Regions from separate parts of the Fretibacterium sp. OH1220_COT-178 genome, predicted to be linked through region 2. Evidence: riboswitches for the same ligand, from Rfam matches in the RefSeq annotation. Region 2 holds a riboswitch; each other region holds the start of a gene.
The links. Region 2 has a riboswitch for cobalamin ahead of EII26_RS04790 (sirohydrochlorin cobaltochelatase). Riboswitches for the same ligand answer to the same signal wherever they lie in the genome.

Region 1 (5,956 bases), on a different contig from region 2:
TTCTCCTTGATGGCCCGGGCCAGGGGCGGAACCAGCTCCGGATAGGTGGCGTCCGTGGAACAGATCACGGCGATGTCCGCCCCGCTGGCCGCCGCGGCGGCAGCGCACTCCTCCGTCGTGGCGAAGCCGTCGTTCCGGAGGATCTCGAAGGCGGCCACCTCCATGAAGCTGGATATGAAATCGGCGCGCGCCTTGTGCTGTGGGATCGGCCCCATGTTCGCCAGGAAGACCTTGAAGTTGTCCCCCTTCTCGGCCACAAAGGCCTCCGTGCGGCGGCGCATGGCCTCGTACTGCTCCGTCCAGCGATGCGGCGGAACGGGCTCGACGGAGAGCCCGTCGGAACCGGCGCCATTCAGGGCAGAACGCAGCTCGCCGAGGGTGGCCCCGGCGGCCGCGGCGGCGGACGCCGCCGCTCCGGTCCGCGCCGACGCCAAGACCTCAAGGGTCCGCTTCACCGCCCCCTCGTCGCGGGACGCACGATGGCGTCGGACCGCTTCGGTCCGCACGGCACGCAGAGCCGCCCAGTCCGGCTCCGCGAACTCGGGCAGGGACTCCGCGGGGTTGGGGTACATGTTGGTGCCCACGGCGCGGTCGGAGCGCTGGGCAAGCCGCTTGAAACGCTGCTGCAGCATGGCCTGGACGTCGTGCTGGATGGCGCCCTCGCAAACGCCCTTCAGGAAGCCGCCCTCCGCCTCCACCTTCTGCAGCGCCTCCCAGACCTTCCGGGCCAGCTCGTCCGTCAGCCTCTCCACGTACCAGGAACCGCCCGCGGGGTCCGTCGGCTGGAGCAGGTTGAACTCCTTGCGGAGCATCACCTGAGCGTTGCGCGCGACGCGGCGGGAGAACTCCGACCCCGGCCGCAGCGCCTCGTCGAAACAGCCGACGGTCAGGCCGTCGACGCCGCCCACAACGCCGGAGAAGGCCTCCGTCGTGTTGCGCAGCATGTTCACGTAGGGATCGTACACGGTCTTGGTGAAGAGGGAGGTGCGGCCGAAGATCTCCGCCCGCTGTGCCTCCCCGTCGCCGCCGAAGCTCGAGGCGATCCGGGCCCAGACGCAGCGCGCGGCCCGGATCTTGGCGACCTCCATGAAGAAATTGGAGCCCAAGGAGAACTCGAATCGAAGCCGGCGGGAGAACTCCGCGACGTCGATGCCCCGCTCCTGAAGCGCCCGCAGGGTCTCGATGGCCGCGGTCATGGCGTAGGCGACCTCCTGAACCGCGCTGGCCCCCCCGTTGTGGAGGACGGAGCCCCGAATCAGGATCGTTCGCAGCGGGGTTTTCCGCTCACGGGCCCAGACGATCGTCTGCGTCATCTCGTCGAAAAGCGCGGCGAGGGAGGCCGGAAGGGCGCCCCGCTCCAGGAGCGCGGCGAGGGGATCCGCCCCCACGCACCCCGTGAGCTCGCCAAAGGGAATCTTCCTTTTCGCGGCAAGGGCGTCGAGCAGGGCGAGGAAAGGCAGTGCGGACACCCCCGCATGGATATAGAGGGGATGGCGGCCCGGCAGATCTTCGAGCAGTGCCTCCAGGTCCTCGAGGGAGGATACGGAGACCCCGGCGGCGACGGCCCCCTCCGCATCGGCATCAAGCCCCTCCAAGGTACGGCGGTCCAGGACGAGGGCGACGGTCGAGGCTCCGCGGTCGAGCTCGTGTACGATGGCCTTGTGGGCCTCCTCGGGCAGAGTCTCGTCGCAGAACTGAGCGACCTCCCAGGGACGCCGAAGGTTGCCGGACGCAGAGGCTCCGCGCAGGGGATAGGCCCCCGGAAAAGCCCGGGGTGCCTCGAGGTCCCGGGTATCCGCGTTCGTGTAGAGAGGGTTGAGCGTAATCCCCTCGTAGGTGGAGGTGAACATGCTCTTCTCGAAGGGCGCCCCCTTCAGGGCCGCAACGGCCGCCTCCTTCCAAGCCTCGTAGCTCGACGGGGCGAACTCGCCAAAATCGACCTCGGGCAGGGGCATCGGGGCTGACGCAGACTCGGCACAATGGTGCCCGTCCTCCGATTGCCTTACCTTTTCGTTGCTCATACAGACATTCCTCCCGTTCGTGATGCTGGAGCGCTAACACACATTTCCGGGAAGGCCTTACTCCCTCCCGGAAACGCGCTCGCGGCGCAACCGAAGCCCCTCGTGCCCGAGCACGAAAAGAACCCGCTCCCCCGGCCGGTCTCCTGGCTCTCGTTCCTCCTAATGCCGCATCTTCCCATCGCCGGGCGACAGTGACGTCCTGCGGGGTCGTCCCGAGTTACAGTGGCGGGGCCGCTCCGGTCTTGCACCGGATTCCCTGGCTGCCGGGGTCCTCTCTGGTTTCTTCCATTATATCAAAGAGGCGCCGCAGGGCGCCGCAAACGTGCTTCGTCATCGAGAGAGGGACGGCAGCACGCTATAATGGACGAAAGTCCGTGAAGAATCACTCTCCGGGCTTCCGCAGTGGAGACCGCATCCTTGACGGGCGGCATGGCACCCCCCAATACGTCGTTCCTCTGCCCTTATCGCCCGAGCTCTGACAACGAAGGAGGATTCGTGATGAAGCCGCAATTTCTGGTTCCGACCGTAACCGCGTTCGACCCGAAGGGCAGGGTGGACGAGGAGGCCAACCTGAGGATCTACGACCGCCTGATCGCGGGCGGGGTCGACGGCATCGTGCTGCTGGGCAGCATCGGGGAGTTCTACGCCATCCCCATGGACGAACAGAAGCGGATGGTCGGCAGCGCGGCCCGGCACATTGGGACCCGCTGCAAGCTGATCGTCGGGACGAGCGCCATGCGCGTGGAGGACTGCATCGAACTGAGCAATTACGCCCACTCTCAGGGCGTGGAGGCCGTGATGACCATCACGCCCTACTACTTCGACCTGAGCGACGCAAGCGTGGAGCTCTTCTACGACAGGCTCGCCGCCTCCACCCCGGCTCGGGTCTACCTCTACAACTTTCCGGCCCGGACGGGGTACGACCTCAAGCCCTCCGTGGCTCTGACCCTGGCCCGAAAACACAGCAATATCGTGGGCTACAAGGACTCCATCGCCTTCATGGGGCACACGCGCGAGCTGGCGAACACGCTGCTGCCGGAGTTTCCCGAATTCGAGATCTACAGCGGGTTCGACGAAAACCTGGCGCACAACATCCTGTCCGGCGGCGCCGGGTGCATCGGCGGCCTCGGCAACGTCGACCCCGCGCTGTGCGCCGCGTGGCTGCGGGCAATCCTTGGAGGGGACTGCGGGGAGATCGCCCGGTGCCAGAGGCGCATCAATCGCCTGATGCGGATCTACGACGTCTGCACGCCCTTCATCCCTGCGATCAAGCAGGCCATGGTCCTGAACGGGTTCGAAATGACGGCGCACTCGGCCTTCCCGCTGCTTCCGCCGGACGAGCGTCAGGTGGAGGCCATAAGGGCAATTTTGACCGAGGGGCAAGAGCCCATGTAAGCCGATAGACAGCTGAAGCAAGCTTCGCTCGGTTGCATCTTTTCTATGCAGTGGATATGCAGTATCCCCCGGTGCGTTCAAAAAATACTTTTTCGCCTCGCCTGTTGCCGCTTGACAAGGACTTTTTAATCAAAATGACAAAATGGAGAAGCGATTGGATTTTTATCCAATCGCTTCTCTAAAAAACAAACCTATTTGACAGGCGAGAATTTTTATACATTCAGCTTTCTTTTCTCTCCGTTTTCAACTAAAATCGCCTGCGAATTATTGAGTGCACATATATTCAAATTGGGATACTCATCAAGAATCTGTTGAGAGCATTTTTCGAATGGAGGACACAGGTAATGAGGAACTACATAGAAATCAATCAAATTTAACCCTGAATAGTCCTTTTGCGAAAAATCTTCAGGCACTTCGTCCATTGGCTTTATGTACGAAAGCTCCTTCGCACAAACTATTGCTCCTCCCGACTCTCCCACGTATAGTTTCCCATCATCTAGGTGCTTCTTTATTAATTCATCGACTCCTGTTTTTTTCAATTGGTCAATCAGGAAAAATGTATTGCCACCAGTAAAATAAATAACATCTGCACTTTCAAAGGCTTTATGAATTGCATCTATTGGTGCCGTTGAAATCTCAACCTCTGCGATATTCGCATTCATCTTTTGCCATTGCTTTCGTGCCGAATCCACATACCCCTTATAACTCTCATTTATTGAAGCGGTTGGTACAAAAACAACATTCTTTCCAGCCACCTCCCCTTTTAAGAAAGATCCTACTTCTGCAAAGTGAGAACACAAAAATAATCTCATAGATTCCTCCCAGATATCAAAGAAATATTCTCTTTAATATATATTGCCATGTCATTGATCTTCCATTCTATCAATCGCCAAGCCCTTACAACGACAATCCTGTGCCATACCTATTCCGGCTTTTTCCCCAAATCCTTGACTTTTCCGCCGTTTGCCTTAATCATTCGTCGCCATCCCATTTGCGCTCCGAATTTATATAAAAAGCGCGGAAATGCAACGGATACATAATTATTCTCTTGCACTTCCCCCTTCATGACAACATCCGAAAGGTCTGCCAATGCCTTATCAATCGGCGCTTTTGGCCCATGTCCGGGGTTCAGCTTTGGCATCATTGCCAATCCTCCGCCGCCGCCAACGCCAATGCCGCCGCTCCATATAAAACTGGCTTTTAAACTCCAATTCTGCAGAAGTTTTAGCGCTAACTCGGCTTGTATTCCCTCATAAAAACCACAATTCGCAATGCCATAAATATGTATCTGTGGATTGTTTATACATGCTTCTTCCAACTGAATCAAACAAGCCAGCAGATGTCCCGGAATCCCATCCAAATAAAGAGGATACGCAAACACCCATGCATCTGTTTTTGCCAATTCTTCAATTGCTTCTTTGGAGATTTCAGATGAATGAACTCCAAAGTTTACGATCTCTGTCTTTTCCGCCAGATATTCTTTTAAGTCTCCTAAGAGCGCGCTACTGGTACTGTTGGTTACTTTCGGACTCCCATCGATTAACGCAATTTTCATAAAACAACGTTCTCCAATTCTTCCGCCGTTTCGTAGAAGTAAACATCTTTTACCAAACCATCGTAATTATCTGCGTTTGCCTTCAACAGTCTTCTGGCTGTTTCTTTCTCTACATCGGTAATATTTTCGCCGTAGAGGTGCGACGACATGGTAATGATATTTTTATATCTCCGTTTATGGCGCATCTTTCCTTTTCGTATAACAAAATCCGGATGGATGTAGGAAAGGGCCCGATCCTGTACCATTTTTACAAAAGGACTGACACTGCCGTAACAACAGCGACTCACCAAAATCAATTCCAAACAATTCCCCATGTCCCTTCCTGTTTCTTCGTAACCGTCATGCAGTACACATTTACCCGGCGTTTTTACCCAGCATCCAAAACAACCAATACAATGACGAATATCGCCCTTGGGCTGAATGATCTTATATTCTCCTTCTATCGGGACACTAAAATTTTCAAGATCTGTTACGATAAGCTTCATTTTCATTTGCTCCCATAAACTGTAGGATAATTTAGGGGTGATTACAAGCCAAGTAAGCTTGTAGGAGGGGAAAGCCCGAGAAGGAGCCGCCCGAAATGAACATTTGCCGCCCGGCGACCCCCAAGACCAACGGCAAGACGGAACGAGTCAATTGCGTCCCAGAGGCATCTCGGCTTTCGTACCCCAAATGGGGCCTTTTTCAATTTACCTGTTGCGTTTGGATTGACAATCTACCAGAGAAGGAGAAGAAAATCATGAGCCGTTTTACGATTGCCGCCATACAGATCGACACGCAGGACGACAAGAGAGAAAATCTCGGCAAGGCCGGCAAACTCATCGACGAGGCGGCGAAGCATGGAGCCCGGATGATCGCCCTACCCGAGAACATCGACTTCATCGGAAAAAAGGAGGGAGCCCTCTCGAACGCGGAGAGCATCCCCGGTCCGACCACGGAATTTTTTTCGGAGAAAGCCAGGGAACACAAAATTTGGCTCCATTGC
Region 2 (5,956 bases):
CACCCCGGACGTGCCCAGGATCGAGATTCCGCCCTCAATGCCCAGCCGCGGGTTGAAGGTGCGCCTGGCCACGGTCTCGCCTCCGGGGACCGAGACCGTGACGCGCGCGGCGCGCTCGCCCGCGGCGTCCCTCACGGCGTTGGCTATCATGCCGCGCGGTGCGGGGTTGATGGCGGGCTCGCCCGGAGGGACCTTCAGACCCGGCAGCGTGACCGTCCCGACCCCGGGCCCCGCCGCGAAGGTCACGGGCCCCGGGCCGTCGCCAAGCTCGACCGAGGCGCAGACGGTCAGGCCGTGCGTGGCGTCGATGTCGTCCCCGGCGTCCTTGACCACCCCGCAGCCGCCGTCGGGAAGCGGCAGGATGTCCAGCAGGAACCTCCGGCCCGTCGGGCCCTCCACCTCCACCTGAGCCGGGCACGACCCCGTGAGAAGGCGCAGCACGGCGGCCTTCGCGGCGGCGGCCGCACAGGCGCCCGTCGTCACACCCTCCCGAAGTTTCTTCGCGCCCCCCGCGGCCATGCCCCTCCTATGGCTCCATTCCGTAGAGGAGCGCGTTGACGATGGTCGAGGCCACCGGCGATCCGCCCTTGCGGCCCATCGCCGCGATGTGCGGCACGTCCGTGCCCACCAAAATCTCCTTGGACTCCACGACGTTGACGAACCCCACCGGCACGCCGATCACCAGGGAGGGCCTGGCCGCGCCCTCCCGCACCAGCTCGCACAGGCGGATCAGGGCCGTCGGGGCGTTGCCGATGGCGAAGATCGCGTCCGGGGTCTCCTCAACCGCCCGCTCCATGCTCACCACGGCGCGGGTGACCCCGCGGCGCAGCGCCTCGTCCCGGACGTCGGGGTCCGCCATTCGGCAGACCACCGGTACGTTCCAGCGCGCGGCGGAGGGCTTGGAGATCCCCGACGCCGCCATCGCCGTGTCGGTGACCACCGTGACGCCCCGCCGCAGCGCCTCGCGCCCCAGCCTCACGGCGTCGGGCGAAAAGACCAGGTTCCGGACGAAGTCGAAGTCCGCCGTCGTGTGGATCACCCGCTTGAGGACGGGAAGGTTCTCCTCGGGGCCCGTCCAGTCCCCCATCTCACGTTCGATGACGGCCATACTGGCCCGCTCGATCTCCTCCGGTCTCATTCCGCCAAACGCCTCCCCATCCGCAATTTTCAACGACGCACGTCACAGCAGCGGCAGCGCGGCCAACAGAAGGCTCGCCAACGACAAAAAAGCCACCGTCGCGACGTTCCAGAACAGCATCGACCGCGCCAGCCCCGCCGGGAACAGGCCGAAATAGTAGCCCGCATTCTGGCGAAGCGCGCGGGTGACGATCCCCAACCCGTTCCCCAGCAGCAGCGCAAAGACCGTCTGGGCGACGGAGAGCTCCCCGGCCGCCAGGCTCCCGCCCGCGAGCGCCAGGGCCGCGGAGACGTGGGCGATGGACGCCGCCGCCACCGTCCAACCCGCAAGGGGCAGGAAGGTCCCCCCCATGAACCGGCTCCGGAGCGCCTCCTCCGCATAGGGGACCAGCGTGAACGCGACGGCGTAAAAGAACCAGGCCAGCGGCAGGGTCTTCAGGAGCTTCCGCCAGAGCCCGGAGACGCCGCGCCGCGCCGGGGGCGGGGCCTCCGGCTCCGGCGCGCCGGTCTCCCGCGCCCGCAGGATGCCCAGGACCATCACGAACCGGACCGCGCTCCGCAAAATGAGGGTCAGGGCGAAGATTCCGCCCGCCAGCCCCGCCATGCTCACCGAGAGCACCAGCGTGGCGGGCCATCGGCGCAGGTACCCCGGGAAGGCCAGCAGCAGCGTCCCCCACAGGGCCGTCCGGCGATCGATCCGCCCCTCGTCCAGAGCGGACGCCAGAAGCGCCGCGCCGGTCTTGGCCGAACCCAGGCTGAGGGTCAGGGAGAGCCCCAGCACCGGACCGATCCCGTGCCGGCGAAGCCAGGGCATCATCCTCCGCATCAGGCGATCCGCCAGCCCGAGCCTCAGGACGACGTCCCCGATCAGCAGTCCCAGGAGGATGTCGAGCGTCAGCCAGAGCTCGCCGACAAGAAGCGCCCGCCAATCCATGACCCCTCACCCCGAGAGGGGGCCGCTACCTCCACAGCAGCAACACCGACAAATACTCCTCGGCAGGGTCCAGGGCCGGATCGCCGTAAAGGACGCTCTCGTCCGGCAGGCCGGCTCGGTCGACCCGGACCGTCTCCCGCCAGGGCCCCGCTCCCAGCACCAACGGCCTCAGCCCCTCCCCCAGCGCGCTGGGCTTGTAGAGCGCGGCGGCGTCCGCAGCCCTCAGGGCCGCCTCGATGCGCGCCGGCTCCGCCGTAGCCGGGATGACGCAGAGCACGTCCTCGCCCAGGGCCAGGAACCTCCGGGCACAGGACGCGGCCAGGGAATGGGCCGAGACCCCGGGCACGAGGCGGAGCTCCAAACCCGGGACCAGCCCGCGCCAGACCTCGTAGAGGTACGCGCCGGTGGCGTAGAGGGCCGAGTCCCCGATCACCGGCAGCACGACGGTCTCCGCCCTCTCCCATCGCGGGCGGAGCTCCTCCAGCCGCTCGCGCAGAGCGGCGTCGCGCACCGAGGCGTCGCGCACCATGGGAAAGACCACCGGAACGGCGGCCGATTCCCTCAGATGCCCGCGCAGAGCGGCGGCAGCCACGCTCGGCCTGCCGTCCCGCGAGTGCGGGATCAGCACCAGATCCGCCTCGTCGAGGGCGCGAAGCGCCCCCGCCGTCACCATATCCGGGTCGCCCGGACCTACGCCCGCAACGATCAGCTTCAAGCGATCACTCCCTATGAAAAAATCCCGGCCAACAAAGTTCCGGACCATTACGGTCCCGCCCCCGCCGGAGCTCGGCGGCAGGGCTCAGAGCAGCATCTCGCGGATGCGCTCCACGAAGACCTCCGCCATCCGCGGGTCCTCGCCCAGCCCCACAAGATGGGGCTCGACATTCTCGTAGCCCTCCCTCCTCAGCCGATGCAGCCAGGAGTCGTCATCCGGGCCCGCCATGTCGTTATTGGCGTGGTCGCCCGAGACGATCATGAGCGGGGAGAGCACCAACCTCCCGACGGAGGGGTGTTTTTTGAGGCCGCGGACGACGTCCTCGATCGTCGGCGCCGCCTCCACCGTGCCGATGAAGAACCGGCCGTCCGCGATCCGGTCCAGGGCCAGCTGGAGCTGGCAGTACATGGCGTTGGCACTGTGGGTGGGCGTGCCGTGCCCCATCAGGACGATCGCGGTCCCCTCGTCCTCCAGCCGGCGCCCGAAGCGGGCCGCCAGGATTTCGGCCATGCGGTCGCAGTCGGGCACGCTGTGGAGGTAAGGGGACCCCAGGGCGATCCTCCGGAACCCGTACTTGCCCCGGATGGAGGCGAAGGCGTCGACGACGCTCCGGATGTCGTCGTACTCCTCGCCGGGGATGATGTGCGTGGGCATCACGCAGACGCGGGTGATCCCCTCGTCCTGCATCCGGGCCAGGGCCTCGGCGGGCGTCGGGATCCCGACGTTCTGCTCGCGGGCGATCTTTCTGCGGATGATGTTGGAGGTGAAGGCCAGGCGGACCTGCGCCTCGGGAAAAGCCTCTTTGGCGCTGTCGACGAGGTTGTCGATGGCCCTGCGGGCCTCGGGCACGGAGGTACCGAACGAGACGACCAGGATGCCCGCCCTGTCGGGCCTCGCCCTTCCGTGAGGCGAAGCGGAGGATTTCATCGCTTATATACCCCCTTCGTACGCACCGGCGGCGCAGCGGGCACAAAAAAAGACACGAACCCGAGTCGTGTCTCGCTCTTTCACAGCACCGGTCATCTGCAAAGGAGTTCGCCCACGCAAACAATATCTCCCTCTCGCCTGCAGACGCGGTATCCTGACTTCCCCTCTTCCTCCTCCGCCCCTTCCCGGGGAGCGCCTCCCCAGTGGGTGTTCCGTGCGGATTCGTCCGGGCTACAGTGGCGGGGCCGCGCGGGCGTCGCACCCGCTTCCCGAGTCTGCAAGGACATATTCGGCATCCATTACGATTTCCATTCAACCACACCAGCCCAGGCTTGTCAACGCAAGCAAGGCAGCTGGACAAAGGCAGAAGGCCCTCCCCGAAGGAAGAGCCTCCGCGACACGAGCAACGGCAGGCTCCAGCTAACGCAACCCCTCAATCTCCTCGATCGGGAGCCCCGTCGCCTCGGCGGCCGTACGGACATCCACCCCCATCCGAAGAAGGTTTCGCACCGTCTCCCGCTTGGCCTGTGCCATGCCCTGTGCCATGCCCTGCTCCATGCCCCGCTGCTCCGCCTTTTTGATCCGCGTCTCCTCGATCGCCCGACGGTCCAGCTCGTCCATCTGCGCCCGCAATTGATAATAACGGTACTCCGGCGTACCCCAATACTCCCGCTCCGCAGCCGTCACCTCTTCAAAAACCTTGTCCCCGGACAACGCCGTGCGCATCAGACTCACCCCCATTCCATCGTTGCTCATATAACCGCTCCAGACCGCCAAACGCTCCTCGTCCGTCAGCTTGTGCGTCGGATCGGCCTTCATCCGTTCCCGGATCCGATCGATGCCGTCCCGGAACTTCTTCAGCTCCACATAAACCAGCAGCTCATCCCACGTCAGGACCTTCCGCGTAACCGGGTTCGTCAGGACAAAGTCCCACACCCCCGGACGCTCCTCCGGAAACAGGGGAAAACCCAGCAGCGATATCAGAACCGTCGCCCTCAGGTCGTGGTAGCTCCTCCCCGCGCCCAGCTGACGCACATAGCTCTTCCCCCAATAATAGAGGCAGCGCGGGACAAAATGTTCGTGCCCCTCCCGCTGAAGCTCGATGTTCAGATGCCGGCCATGCTCGTCCACCGCACGGAGGTCCAGACGGGCGTGCTTCCTCCTCCAGCCCTCCGGGGCAAGCTCCGTCTCCGCAAGCTCCAACCGCCTCACCCGAGGATGTCCCAGGGTCTCGAAGATCGCGTTGACGAGATCCAGAAGAAGGTGCGTCCGAGAGGGGCGCCCCAGAAGGAACCGGAAAAACAGGTCCGTCGAGCGGTCGATCTCGGTCGGCAGCTCCCCCCGCTCCTCCAGAAGGAGCATCTCGCGCCGCTCCTCCCGCGTCAGCTTCAAAAGGCTCCCATCCGAGCCGCTGCCAAGCCCCTTTCCCACAGCCTCACCTCGCTTCGGATCCCCATTCGCTTTAAAACTTCGGCTACAGTATAGCAAAACGCCCTCCCCGGAGGGAGGGCTTTGCATCACACGACCACGTCCAGCCGCTCGTTCAGCGTCTCGCGGATCCGCGAGACCAGCTTCACGATCTCGTCCGCGGGAATCTTGCGGACGATGTTTCCGTCTAGGGTCTCGATCACCTGAATCTGGACCATGCCCGCCTCGTCGATCACCTCGTACTTGAGGTGCCGGTTGCTCGGCGTCAGGCTCTCGACCAGATCGGCCGTCCTCTTCAGGAGGGACTTCAGCCCCTCCCTGTCCAACTCCAACAGCGGGTCCGGAGAGTTCTCGGCGGACTCGGGCGGCACCGCCGCCCCGGGCTCGACGCCCGAAGCACGCCGCAGGGGCAGACCCTCAGCGGGTGGGGCCTCGGGAATCGTCGCCCCGCCCGGAGTCAAACGAACCTCCATAGCCCTCACCTTCCTTCGTCAAACTTGCCGCAACTTTGAGAGGAGAGGGAAAGGGAACGAAAACCCCTTTCCCTCAAGTCGATACGGGCCGCTAAACAGCCCTCTCAAAGACGGAGTGTACGGTTAACGAATCAGGCTCAGGACGTGCTGCGGAAGCTGGTTGGCCTGCGCCAGCATGGCGTTGCCGGCCTGGAGCATGATGTTGAGCTTGGTGAAGTTCATCATCTCCTTGGCCATGTCCGTGTCGCGGATGCGGCTCTCGGCCGCCGTCAGGTTCTCGCCCGCCACCGTGAGGTTGTTGATGGTATGCTCCAGGCGGTTCTGGTAGGCGCCCAGCTTGGC
Region 3 (5,956 bases), on a different contig from region 2:
ACCTTCCCCGAGATGGGGCTCAAGGCGATGATGGTCGCCATACCGACCTCGTCCGGGACGGGGTCCGAGGTAACGCCGTTCGCGATCATCACGGATGCGGACACGGGGACGAAATGGCCCATCGCCGATTACGAGCTGTTGCCCAACATGGCGATCATCGATGCCGACAACATGATGAATCAGCCCAAAGGGTTGACGAGCGCTTCCGGCATCGACGCGCTGACCCATGCCCTGGAGGCCTACGTCTCCATTATGGCCACGGACTTCACCGACGGCATGGCCCTGACGGCGACCCGGCTCATCTTCGAGTATCTCCCCAGAGCGTACGAGAAGGGGGCCCAGGACCCCTTTGCGAGGGAAAAAATGGGCAACGCTTCGACACTTGCCGGCATGGCTTTTGCGAATGCTTTTCTGGGCGTCTGCCACTCCATGGCACACAAGTTGGGCGCCTACCATCACCTGCCCCACGGCATAGCCAACGCCTTGTTGATCGAACACGTCATGCGCTACAACGCGAACGAGGCACCGGCAAAGATGGGCACGTTCCCCCAATATCCTTATCCCAAGGCCAAGAGCCGGTATTGTGAAGTGGCCAGGTTCGTTGGCATCACGGGCGGAAATGAGGACGAGATCTTCGAGAAATTCGTCGGGAGTGTCGCTGCCCTGAAGGAAAAGGTAGGCATCAAGCGGACCATCAAAGAATACGGTATCGCAGAGGCAGATTTTATGAGAACGCTGGACGATATGGTGGAGAACGCGTTCAACGACCAATGTACCCCCGCGAACCCGAGATATCCCTTGATGAGCGAGATCAAGGAGCTGTATCTCAAGGCCTTCCATGGATCCTGAGTCCTGAGGCGCACGATTGAAGGGCGCTTGGAGTGGGAGCTGTGGCCTGTGCGAGAGGGACATTTCTTCTTCCCCGGGAGTCGGCCCGTGACTGTGGAGATGCCGCGCCCGTTTGACATTCCCGGTTTTTGCCGTATAGTTTTCGTGTAGACAAAACAGCCTCGGAAGGTGTTCGGGAAGTCCGGTGAGAGACCGGCGCGGACCCGCCACTGTAAGCTCGGAAATACCGGCCGCACCCACTGGGGGCGTCGTCCTCCCGGGAAGGGGGCCGGAAAAAGGAGCGAGCCAGGAGACCGGCCTTCCGGAGGAGCACACGCCCCCCGCGTGGATTCGGGCCGGTATGTGGAGTGCGTCTTTCGGCAACCCGTCGTGCGGGGGCCGAAGGCCGTGTCCTCCGTCATTCGGGGCCGTCCTCTCGCGAGGGCGGCCCTTCGCGGTTCTCCGGGACCGCAGTCGAATGGAACGGGAGGATTCACGAACATGACCGAGTCGAATGCAGCCTTGCTGTCCCACCCTCTGAGAAAGCTCTTCGCCCCTCAAAGCGTCGCCATCGTCGGCGCCTCGTCCGACCCGGAACGCCTGACGGGACGGACGCTCCGCTATTTGCAGGCCTTCGGCTACCGGGGAGCGATACACCCGGTCAACCCGAAGGCCGACGCCGTCGCAGGCCTGCCCGTGCACCGGGACATCGCGGAGATCGAAGGTCCCCTGGATCTCGCGATCCTCAGCGTCAGGGCCAACCTGATCCCCGGCGTGATGCGGGCCTGTGCCGACAAGCAGGTTCCCTTCGTCCTGATCTACTCCTCGGGTTTTTCCGAGACGGGCAACAATGCGCTTCAGGAGGAGGTGTCCGCCATCGCACGCGAGGGGGGCATCCGGGTCCTGGGGCCGAACTGCCAGGGACTGGTGAACCTGGCGGAGGGGATTCCCCTCACGTTTTCGGGCGCCCTCTACGAGGCGCCGCGCCCGGTAACGGGACACGTTGCGCTCGTGTCCCAGAGCGGAGCGTTCGGGTTCTCGTCCTTCGGCGTGGGGATGGAGCACGGCGTGCGGTTCCGCTACGTCGTCACCACCGGCAACCAGTCGGACCTCGATGCCGTGGAGTGTGCGGACTACGTGCTGGAGGACCCCGAGGTGCGCCTGCTGATGCTCTATCTGGAAGGGCTGGAGGACGGGGCGGGCTTCCTGCGCCTGGTGCGGAGGGCCCGCGAACGCGGCATCGCCGTTGCGGTCCTGAAGGCTGGACGGTCGCCCTCGGCCCGGGAGGCGGCCAAGAGCCATACGGCGGCACTGACGGGGGACGAGCGGGTCTGGTCGGCGGTGTTCTCGCAGTACGGGGTCATCCCGATGGAGGATATCGACGACATCATCGGCATCGGCCAGGTGCTGGGGGCGGAGAAACGCATGAAGGGCGGCAGCTCCGCGATCCTGACCACCTCCGGAGGGGCCGGCATCGTCATGGCCGATTGCCTGAACGACGTGGGGCTCTCCGTCCCGGAGTTCTCGCCTCTGACGAGGACGCGCATCGAGGCGGCCATTCCGCCCTTCGGGGCGTCCCGCAACCCCGTGGACATGACGGTCCAGATCTCCGAGCAGCCGGAGAACTTCCGCAGCGTCTTCGACGCGGTGCAGGAGGACGCGGAGCTGGACTCGGTCGTGACGTCCCTGTCGATGATCGTGGGGCGCGCGGGCGACGTCATGACGGACATCATGATCGAGAGCTACGGCCGCAGCCCGAAGCCCCAGGCGGCCGTCTGGATGATCGACCATCAACATGGAGGCCGCTTCATCGAACGGCTGAAGGGGGCCGGGATCCCCATCTTTCAGAGCTTCCGTCAGTGCGCCCGCGCCATGAAGGCCCTCAAGCGGTGGGGGACCTTCGAGCCTCCTCTGGCGCCCCGTTTCGACGCGAGCGAGCCGATCCTTCCGGACTGGGAGGAGAGCATGACCGAGTACGACGCCAAGGTGTTCCTCTCCCGGTACGGCATTCCCGTGACGCGCGAGCGCCTTTGCCTGAACCTGGAGGAGGCGTGCGACGCGGCCGAGGAGCTGGGTTTCCCCGTGGCGCTCAAGGGGATGGCGGCCTCCGTGCTGCACAAGACGGAGGCGGGGATCGTGGCACTGGACGTGCGGTCCTTCGAGGAGCTCCGAAGCGCGCTCAAGACCGTGCGGAGTCATTTGGCGGAGCATGTCGGGGACCGGGGAGTCCAGGGTTTTCTGGTCTCCGAGATGGTGCGGGGAGGGTTCGAGTGCATCGTCGGCGTGAAGCGGGATCCCGTGTTCGGGCCGATGATCGCGGTGGGCCTCGGCGGAATCTACGTCGAGGTGCTGGGCGACGTGTCCCTGAGGCACGGGGCCGTCGACGAGGACGAGGCGCTCGACATGATCCGCCAGATCAAGGGCTACTCGTTCCTCTCCGGGACCCGGGGCAGCCGGCCGAGGGATATCCGGGCCCTGGCCCGGATCGTCAGCCGGGTCTCGCAGCTGGCGGTCACCGAGACGGGGCTGCTGGAGCTGGACATCAATCCCGTGTTCGTCCTGGAGGAGGGCAAGGGGGCCGTGGCGGCGGACGCGCTGGTCGTGAAGGCGCAGGAGGCATGAGGCACGAAGGGCCCCCGGAGAGGTTCTCCGGGGGCCCCGGTTTGCAGCGCGGTTATCCCAGAATGGCCTTGAGGTCGGCCTCGGGGGTCGTGATGGGCTGGATGTTGAAGGCCTTCTGCAGGAACTCCAGCACGGGCGGCTTGACGAATGCAGGCAGCGAGGGCCCGAGCCGGATGTTTTTGATTCCCAGAAAGAGCAGGGAGAGCAGGATGCAGACGGCCTTCTGCTCGTACCAGGAGAGCACCAGAGACAGGGGCAGGCCGTTGACGTCGGTGCCGAAGGCCTCGGCCAGCGCCGCGGCGATCTTGATGGCCGACGCGGCGTCGTTGCACTGCCCGACGTCCAGCAGGCGGGGCAGCCCGTCGATGTCCCCGAAGTCCAGCTTGTTGAAGCGGAACTTTCCGCACGCCAGGGTCAGGATCACGGTGTCCCGGGGCGCCTGTGTGGCGAAGTCCGTGTAGTAGTTGCGACCGCTCTTGGCGCCGTCGCAGCCGCCGACCAGGAAAAAGTGCCGGATCTTTCCGGCCTTGACCAGCTCGACGACCTTGCCCGCGGCGTTCAGCACGGTGTTGTGGCCGAAGCCCACGAGGATCCGCTTGTCGTCGCCGTCGGCCTCGAAGCCCGGCGCGGCCAGGGCGGCCTCGATGACCGGCGTGAAGTCCTTCTTGTCGTCGATGTGGCGCACTCCGGGGAAGGCCACCAGCCCCGTGGTGAAGATGCGGTCCGTATAGCTGGTGGGCTTCTGGATGCAGTTGGTGGTCATCAGGATGGCGCCGGGGAAGGCCGCGAACTCCTTCTGCTGGTCCTGCCAGGCTCCGCCGTAGTTGCCCGCCAGGTGCGGATACTTCTTGAGCCGCGGGTATCCGTGGCAGGGCAGCATCTCGCCGTGGGTGTAGATGTTGATGCCCTTGCCCTCCGTCTGCTGGAGCAGCAGATCCAGGTCGCGCAGATCGTGGCCGGAGACCAGGATGGCCTTGCCCTTCAGCGGGTGGATGCGGACCGGCGTCGGCTCGGGGTGTCCGTACACCTCGGTGTTGGCCCTGTCCAGAAGGTTCATGACGTCTATGTTCCACTTGCCCGCGTCCAGAACGTGTGCCGTCAGCTCCTCCACGGTCATCGCCTCGCGGCTCAGGGCGTCGAGCTTTTCGTGGAAGAACCCGTAGATGCCCTCGTCCTCGTAGCCCAGCACGAGGGCGTGGTGGGCGTACGCCGCGCTGCCCTTCAGGCCGAGCAAAACCAGATCGTAGAGCCCCTGAACGACATCCCCCCGTCTCTCCGCCCAGCTCAGGGGGGTGTAGCGCCCGCCCGCGACGACCATGTCGGCCATGCTTTCCGGCAGCTCGTCCACCGCAGGGCCGGAGAGAACCTCGGGCTTCGTGCCCACCCGCGCGCAGGCCTCCTCGTAGAGCCGTTTCGCGCTCCTGCGCGCGGAACTGGCCCGGGCGATCATCTCGGCCATGCGGAGGTTGTCGAAGTTGACGTTCGTGACGGTCGTGAAGAGCGCCTCGACCACGAACCGATCGATCTCCCGGTCGACCGATCCGAGCCCGCGCGCACGGTGCGCGTACATCGCAATTCCCTTTGCGGCGTGGACCAGGAGATCCTGAAGGTCCGAGACCTCCGCGGACTTCCCGCACACTCCGACGACATTGCATCCCGTCCCCCTCGCGGTCTGCTCGCACTGATAACAGAACATGCACATTCCCCCTCGATATGGTATTAAGTAAATAGGAGTCTATTTACCTTTATTATATTCCTATCCCGTTGTTTGTCAAATAGCGAATGTCGCCGAGACGCGTGCGGCGGCTTCTGCGTTAGAATGGGGATGATCGATGCCTGCGGCCGTGGAGGCCGTCTTGATGGAAACGGAGGAAGGTTCATGAAATGTTCTGCCGTATCGCTGGGGGTGCTGGCCGCGTTCTGCGGCCTTTTCTGCTGTTCGGGGAGGGGCGCGGCCTCGGAGGTCGGGGCCGTGCCCGAGCGCGCGTCGGTCCCGGAGAGGTACCGCTGGGATCTCGAGGCCATCTACCCGACGCTCGACGACTGGGAGGCCGCGTTCGCCGCGCTCTCCCCGAGGGTGGACGCCCTCTCCGCCTGGGCGGGAAAGCTGAAGGACGCCCCGTCGCTGCTCGCCTTCCTCAGGGAGAGGGAGGCGGTGGAGTTCGAGCTGGAGCGGCTCTTCGTCTTCGCCCACATGAAGGGGGACGAGGATCTGCGCGTGGGGCGCCATCAGGAACTGAAGGGGCGCGCGGAGAGCCTCTCCGTCCGGTTCGGAGCGGCCTGCTCCTTTTTCGTGCCGGAGGTGCTGGCCCTGGACGAGGAGGAACTGCGCCGCTGGGTCGCCGGGGATGAGGCCCTGAAGCAGTACGCCTTTTTCTTCGAACGACTGCTTCGGGAGAAGCCGCACGTGCTCTCCGCGGCCGGGGAGGAGCTCCTGGCGCGTTCGCGCGAGATGGCCTCCACGCCCGCCGGAGCCTTTTCTCTCCTGACGAATGCGGACATGAAG

Region 1: linked by a shared signal. The riboswitch ahead of EII26_RS11545 (methylmalonyl-CoA mutase family protein) and the one ahead of EII26_RS04790 (sirohydrochlorin cobaltochelatase) in region 2 are both predicted to bind cobalamin.
Region 3: linked by a shared signal. The riboswitch ahead of EII26_RS06010 (acetate--CoA ligase family protein) and the one ahead of EII26_RS04790 (sirohydrochlorin cobaltochelatase) in region 2 are both predicted to bind cobalamin.

Annotation. Positions count from the first base shown of each region.
Region 1 is NZ_RQYL01000032.1:17,669-23,624, reverse strand. It holds gene EII26_RS11545 (methylmalonyl-CoA mutase family protein) at 1-2,021, opposite strand, end outside; cobalamin riboswitch at 2,138-2,346, opposite strand; gene EII26_RS11540 (dihydrodipicolinate synthase family protein) at 2,520-3,416, shown strand; gene EII26_RS11535 (Type 1 glutamine amidotransferase-like domain-containing protein) at 3,629-4,228, opposite strand; gene EII26_RS11530 (NAD(P)H-dependent oxidoreductase) at 4,339-4,971, opposite strand; gene EII26_RS11525 (flavodoxin family protein) at 4,968-5,456, opposite strand; gene EII26_RS11520 (carbon-nitrogen hydrolase family protein) at 5,711-5,956, shown strand, end outside.
Region 2 is NZ_RQYL01000008.1:719-6,674, forward strand. It holds gene cbiD (cobalt-precorrin-5B (C(1))-methyltransferase CbiD) at 1-519, opposite strand, end outside; gene EII26_RS04775 (precorrin-8X methylmutase) at 527-1,138, opposite strand; gene EII26_RS04780 (hypothetical protein) at 1,181-2,071, opposite strand; gene EII26_RS04785 (precorrin-2 C(20)-methyltransferase) at 2,097-2,786, opposite strand; gene EII26_RS04790 (sirohydrochlorin cobaltochelatase) at 2,871-3,713, opposite strand; cobalamin riboswitch at 3,840-4,038, opposite strand; gene EII26_RS04795 (Rpn family recombination-promoting nuclease/putative transposase) at 4,134-5,144, opposite strand; gene EII26_RS04800 (flagellar protein FlaG) at 5,231-5,614, opposite strand; gene EII26_RS04805 (flagellin N-terminal helical domain-containing protein) at 5,738-5,956, opposite strand, start outside.
Region 3 is NZ_RQYL01000011.1:51,074-57,029, forward strand. It holds gene adhE (bifunctional acetaldehyde-CoA/alcohol dehydrogenase) at 1-849, shown strand, start outside; cobalamin riboswitch at 999-1,165, shown strand; gene EII26_RS06010 (acetate--CoA ligase family protein) at 1,330-3,450, shown strand; gene hcp (hydroxylamine reductase) at 3,503-5,146, opposite strand; gene pepF (oligoendopeptidase F) at 5,330-5,956, shown strand, end outside.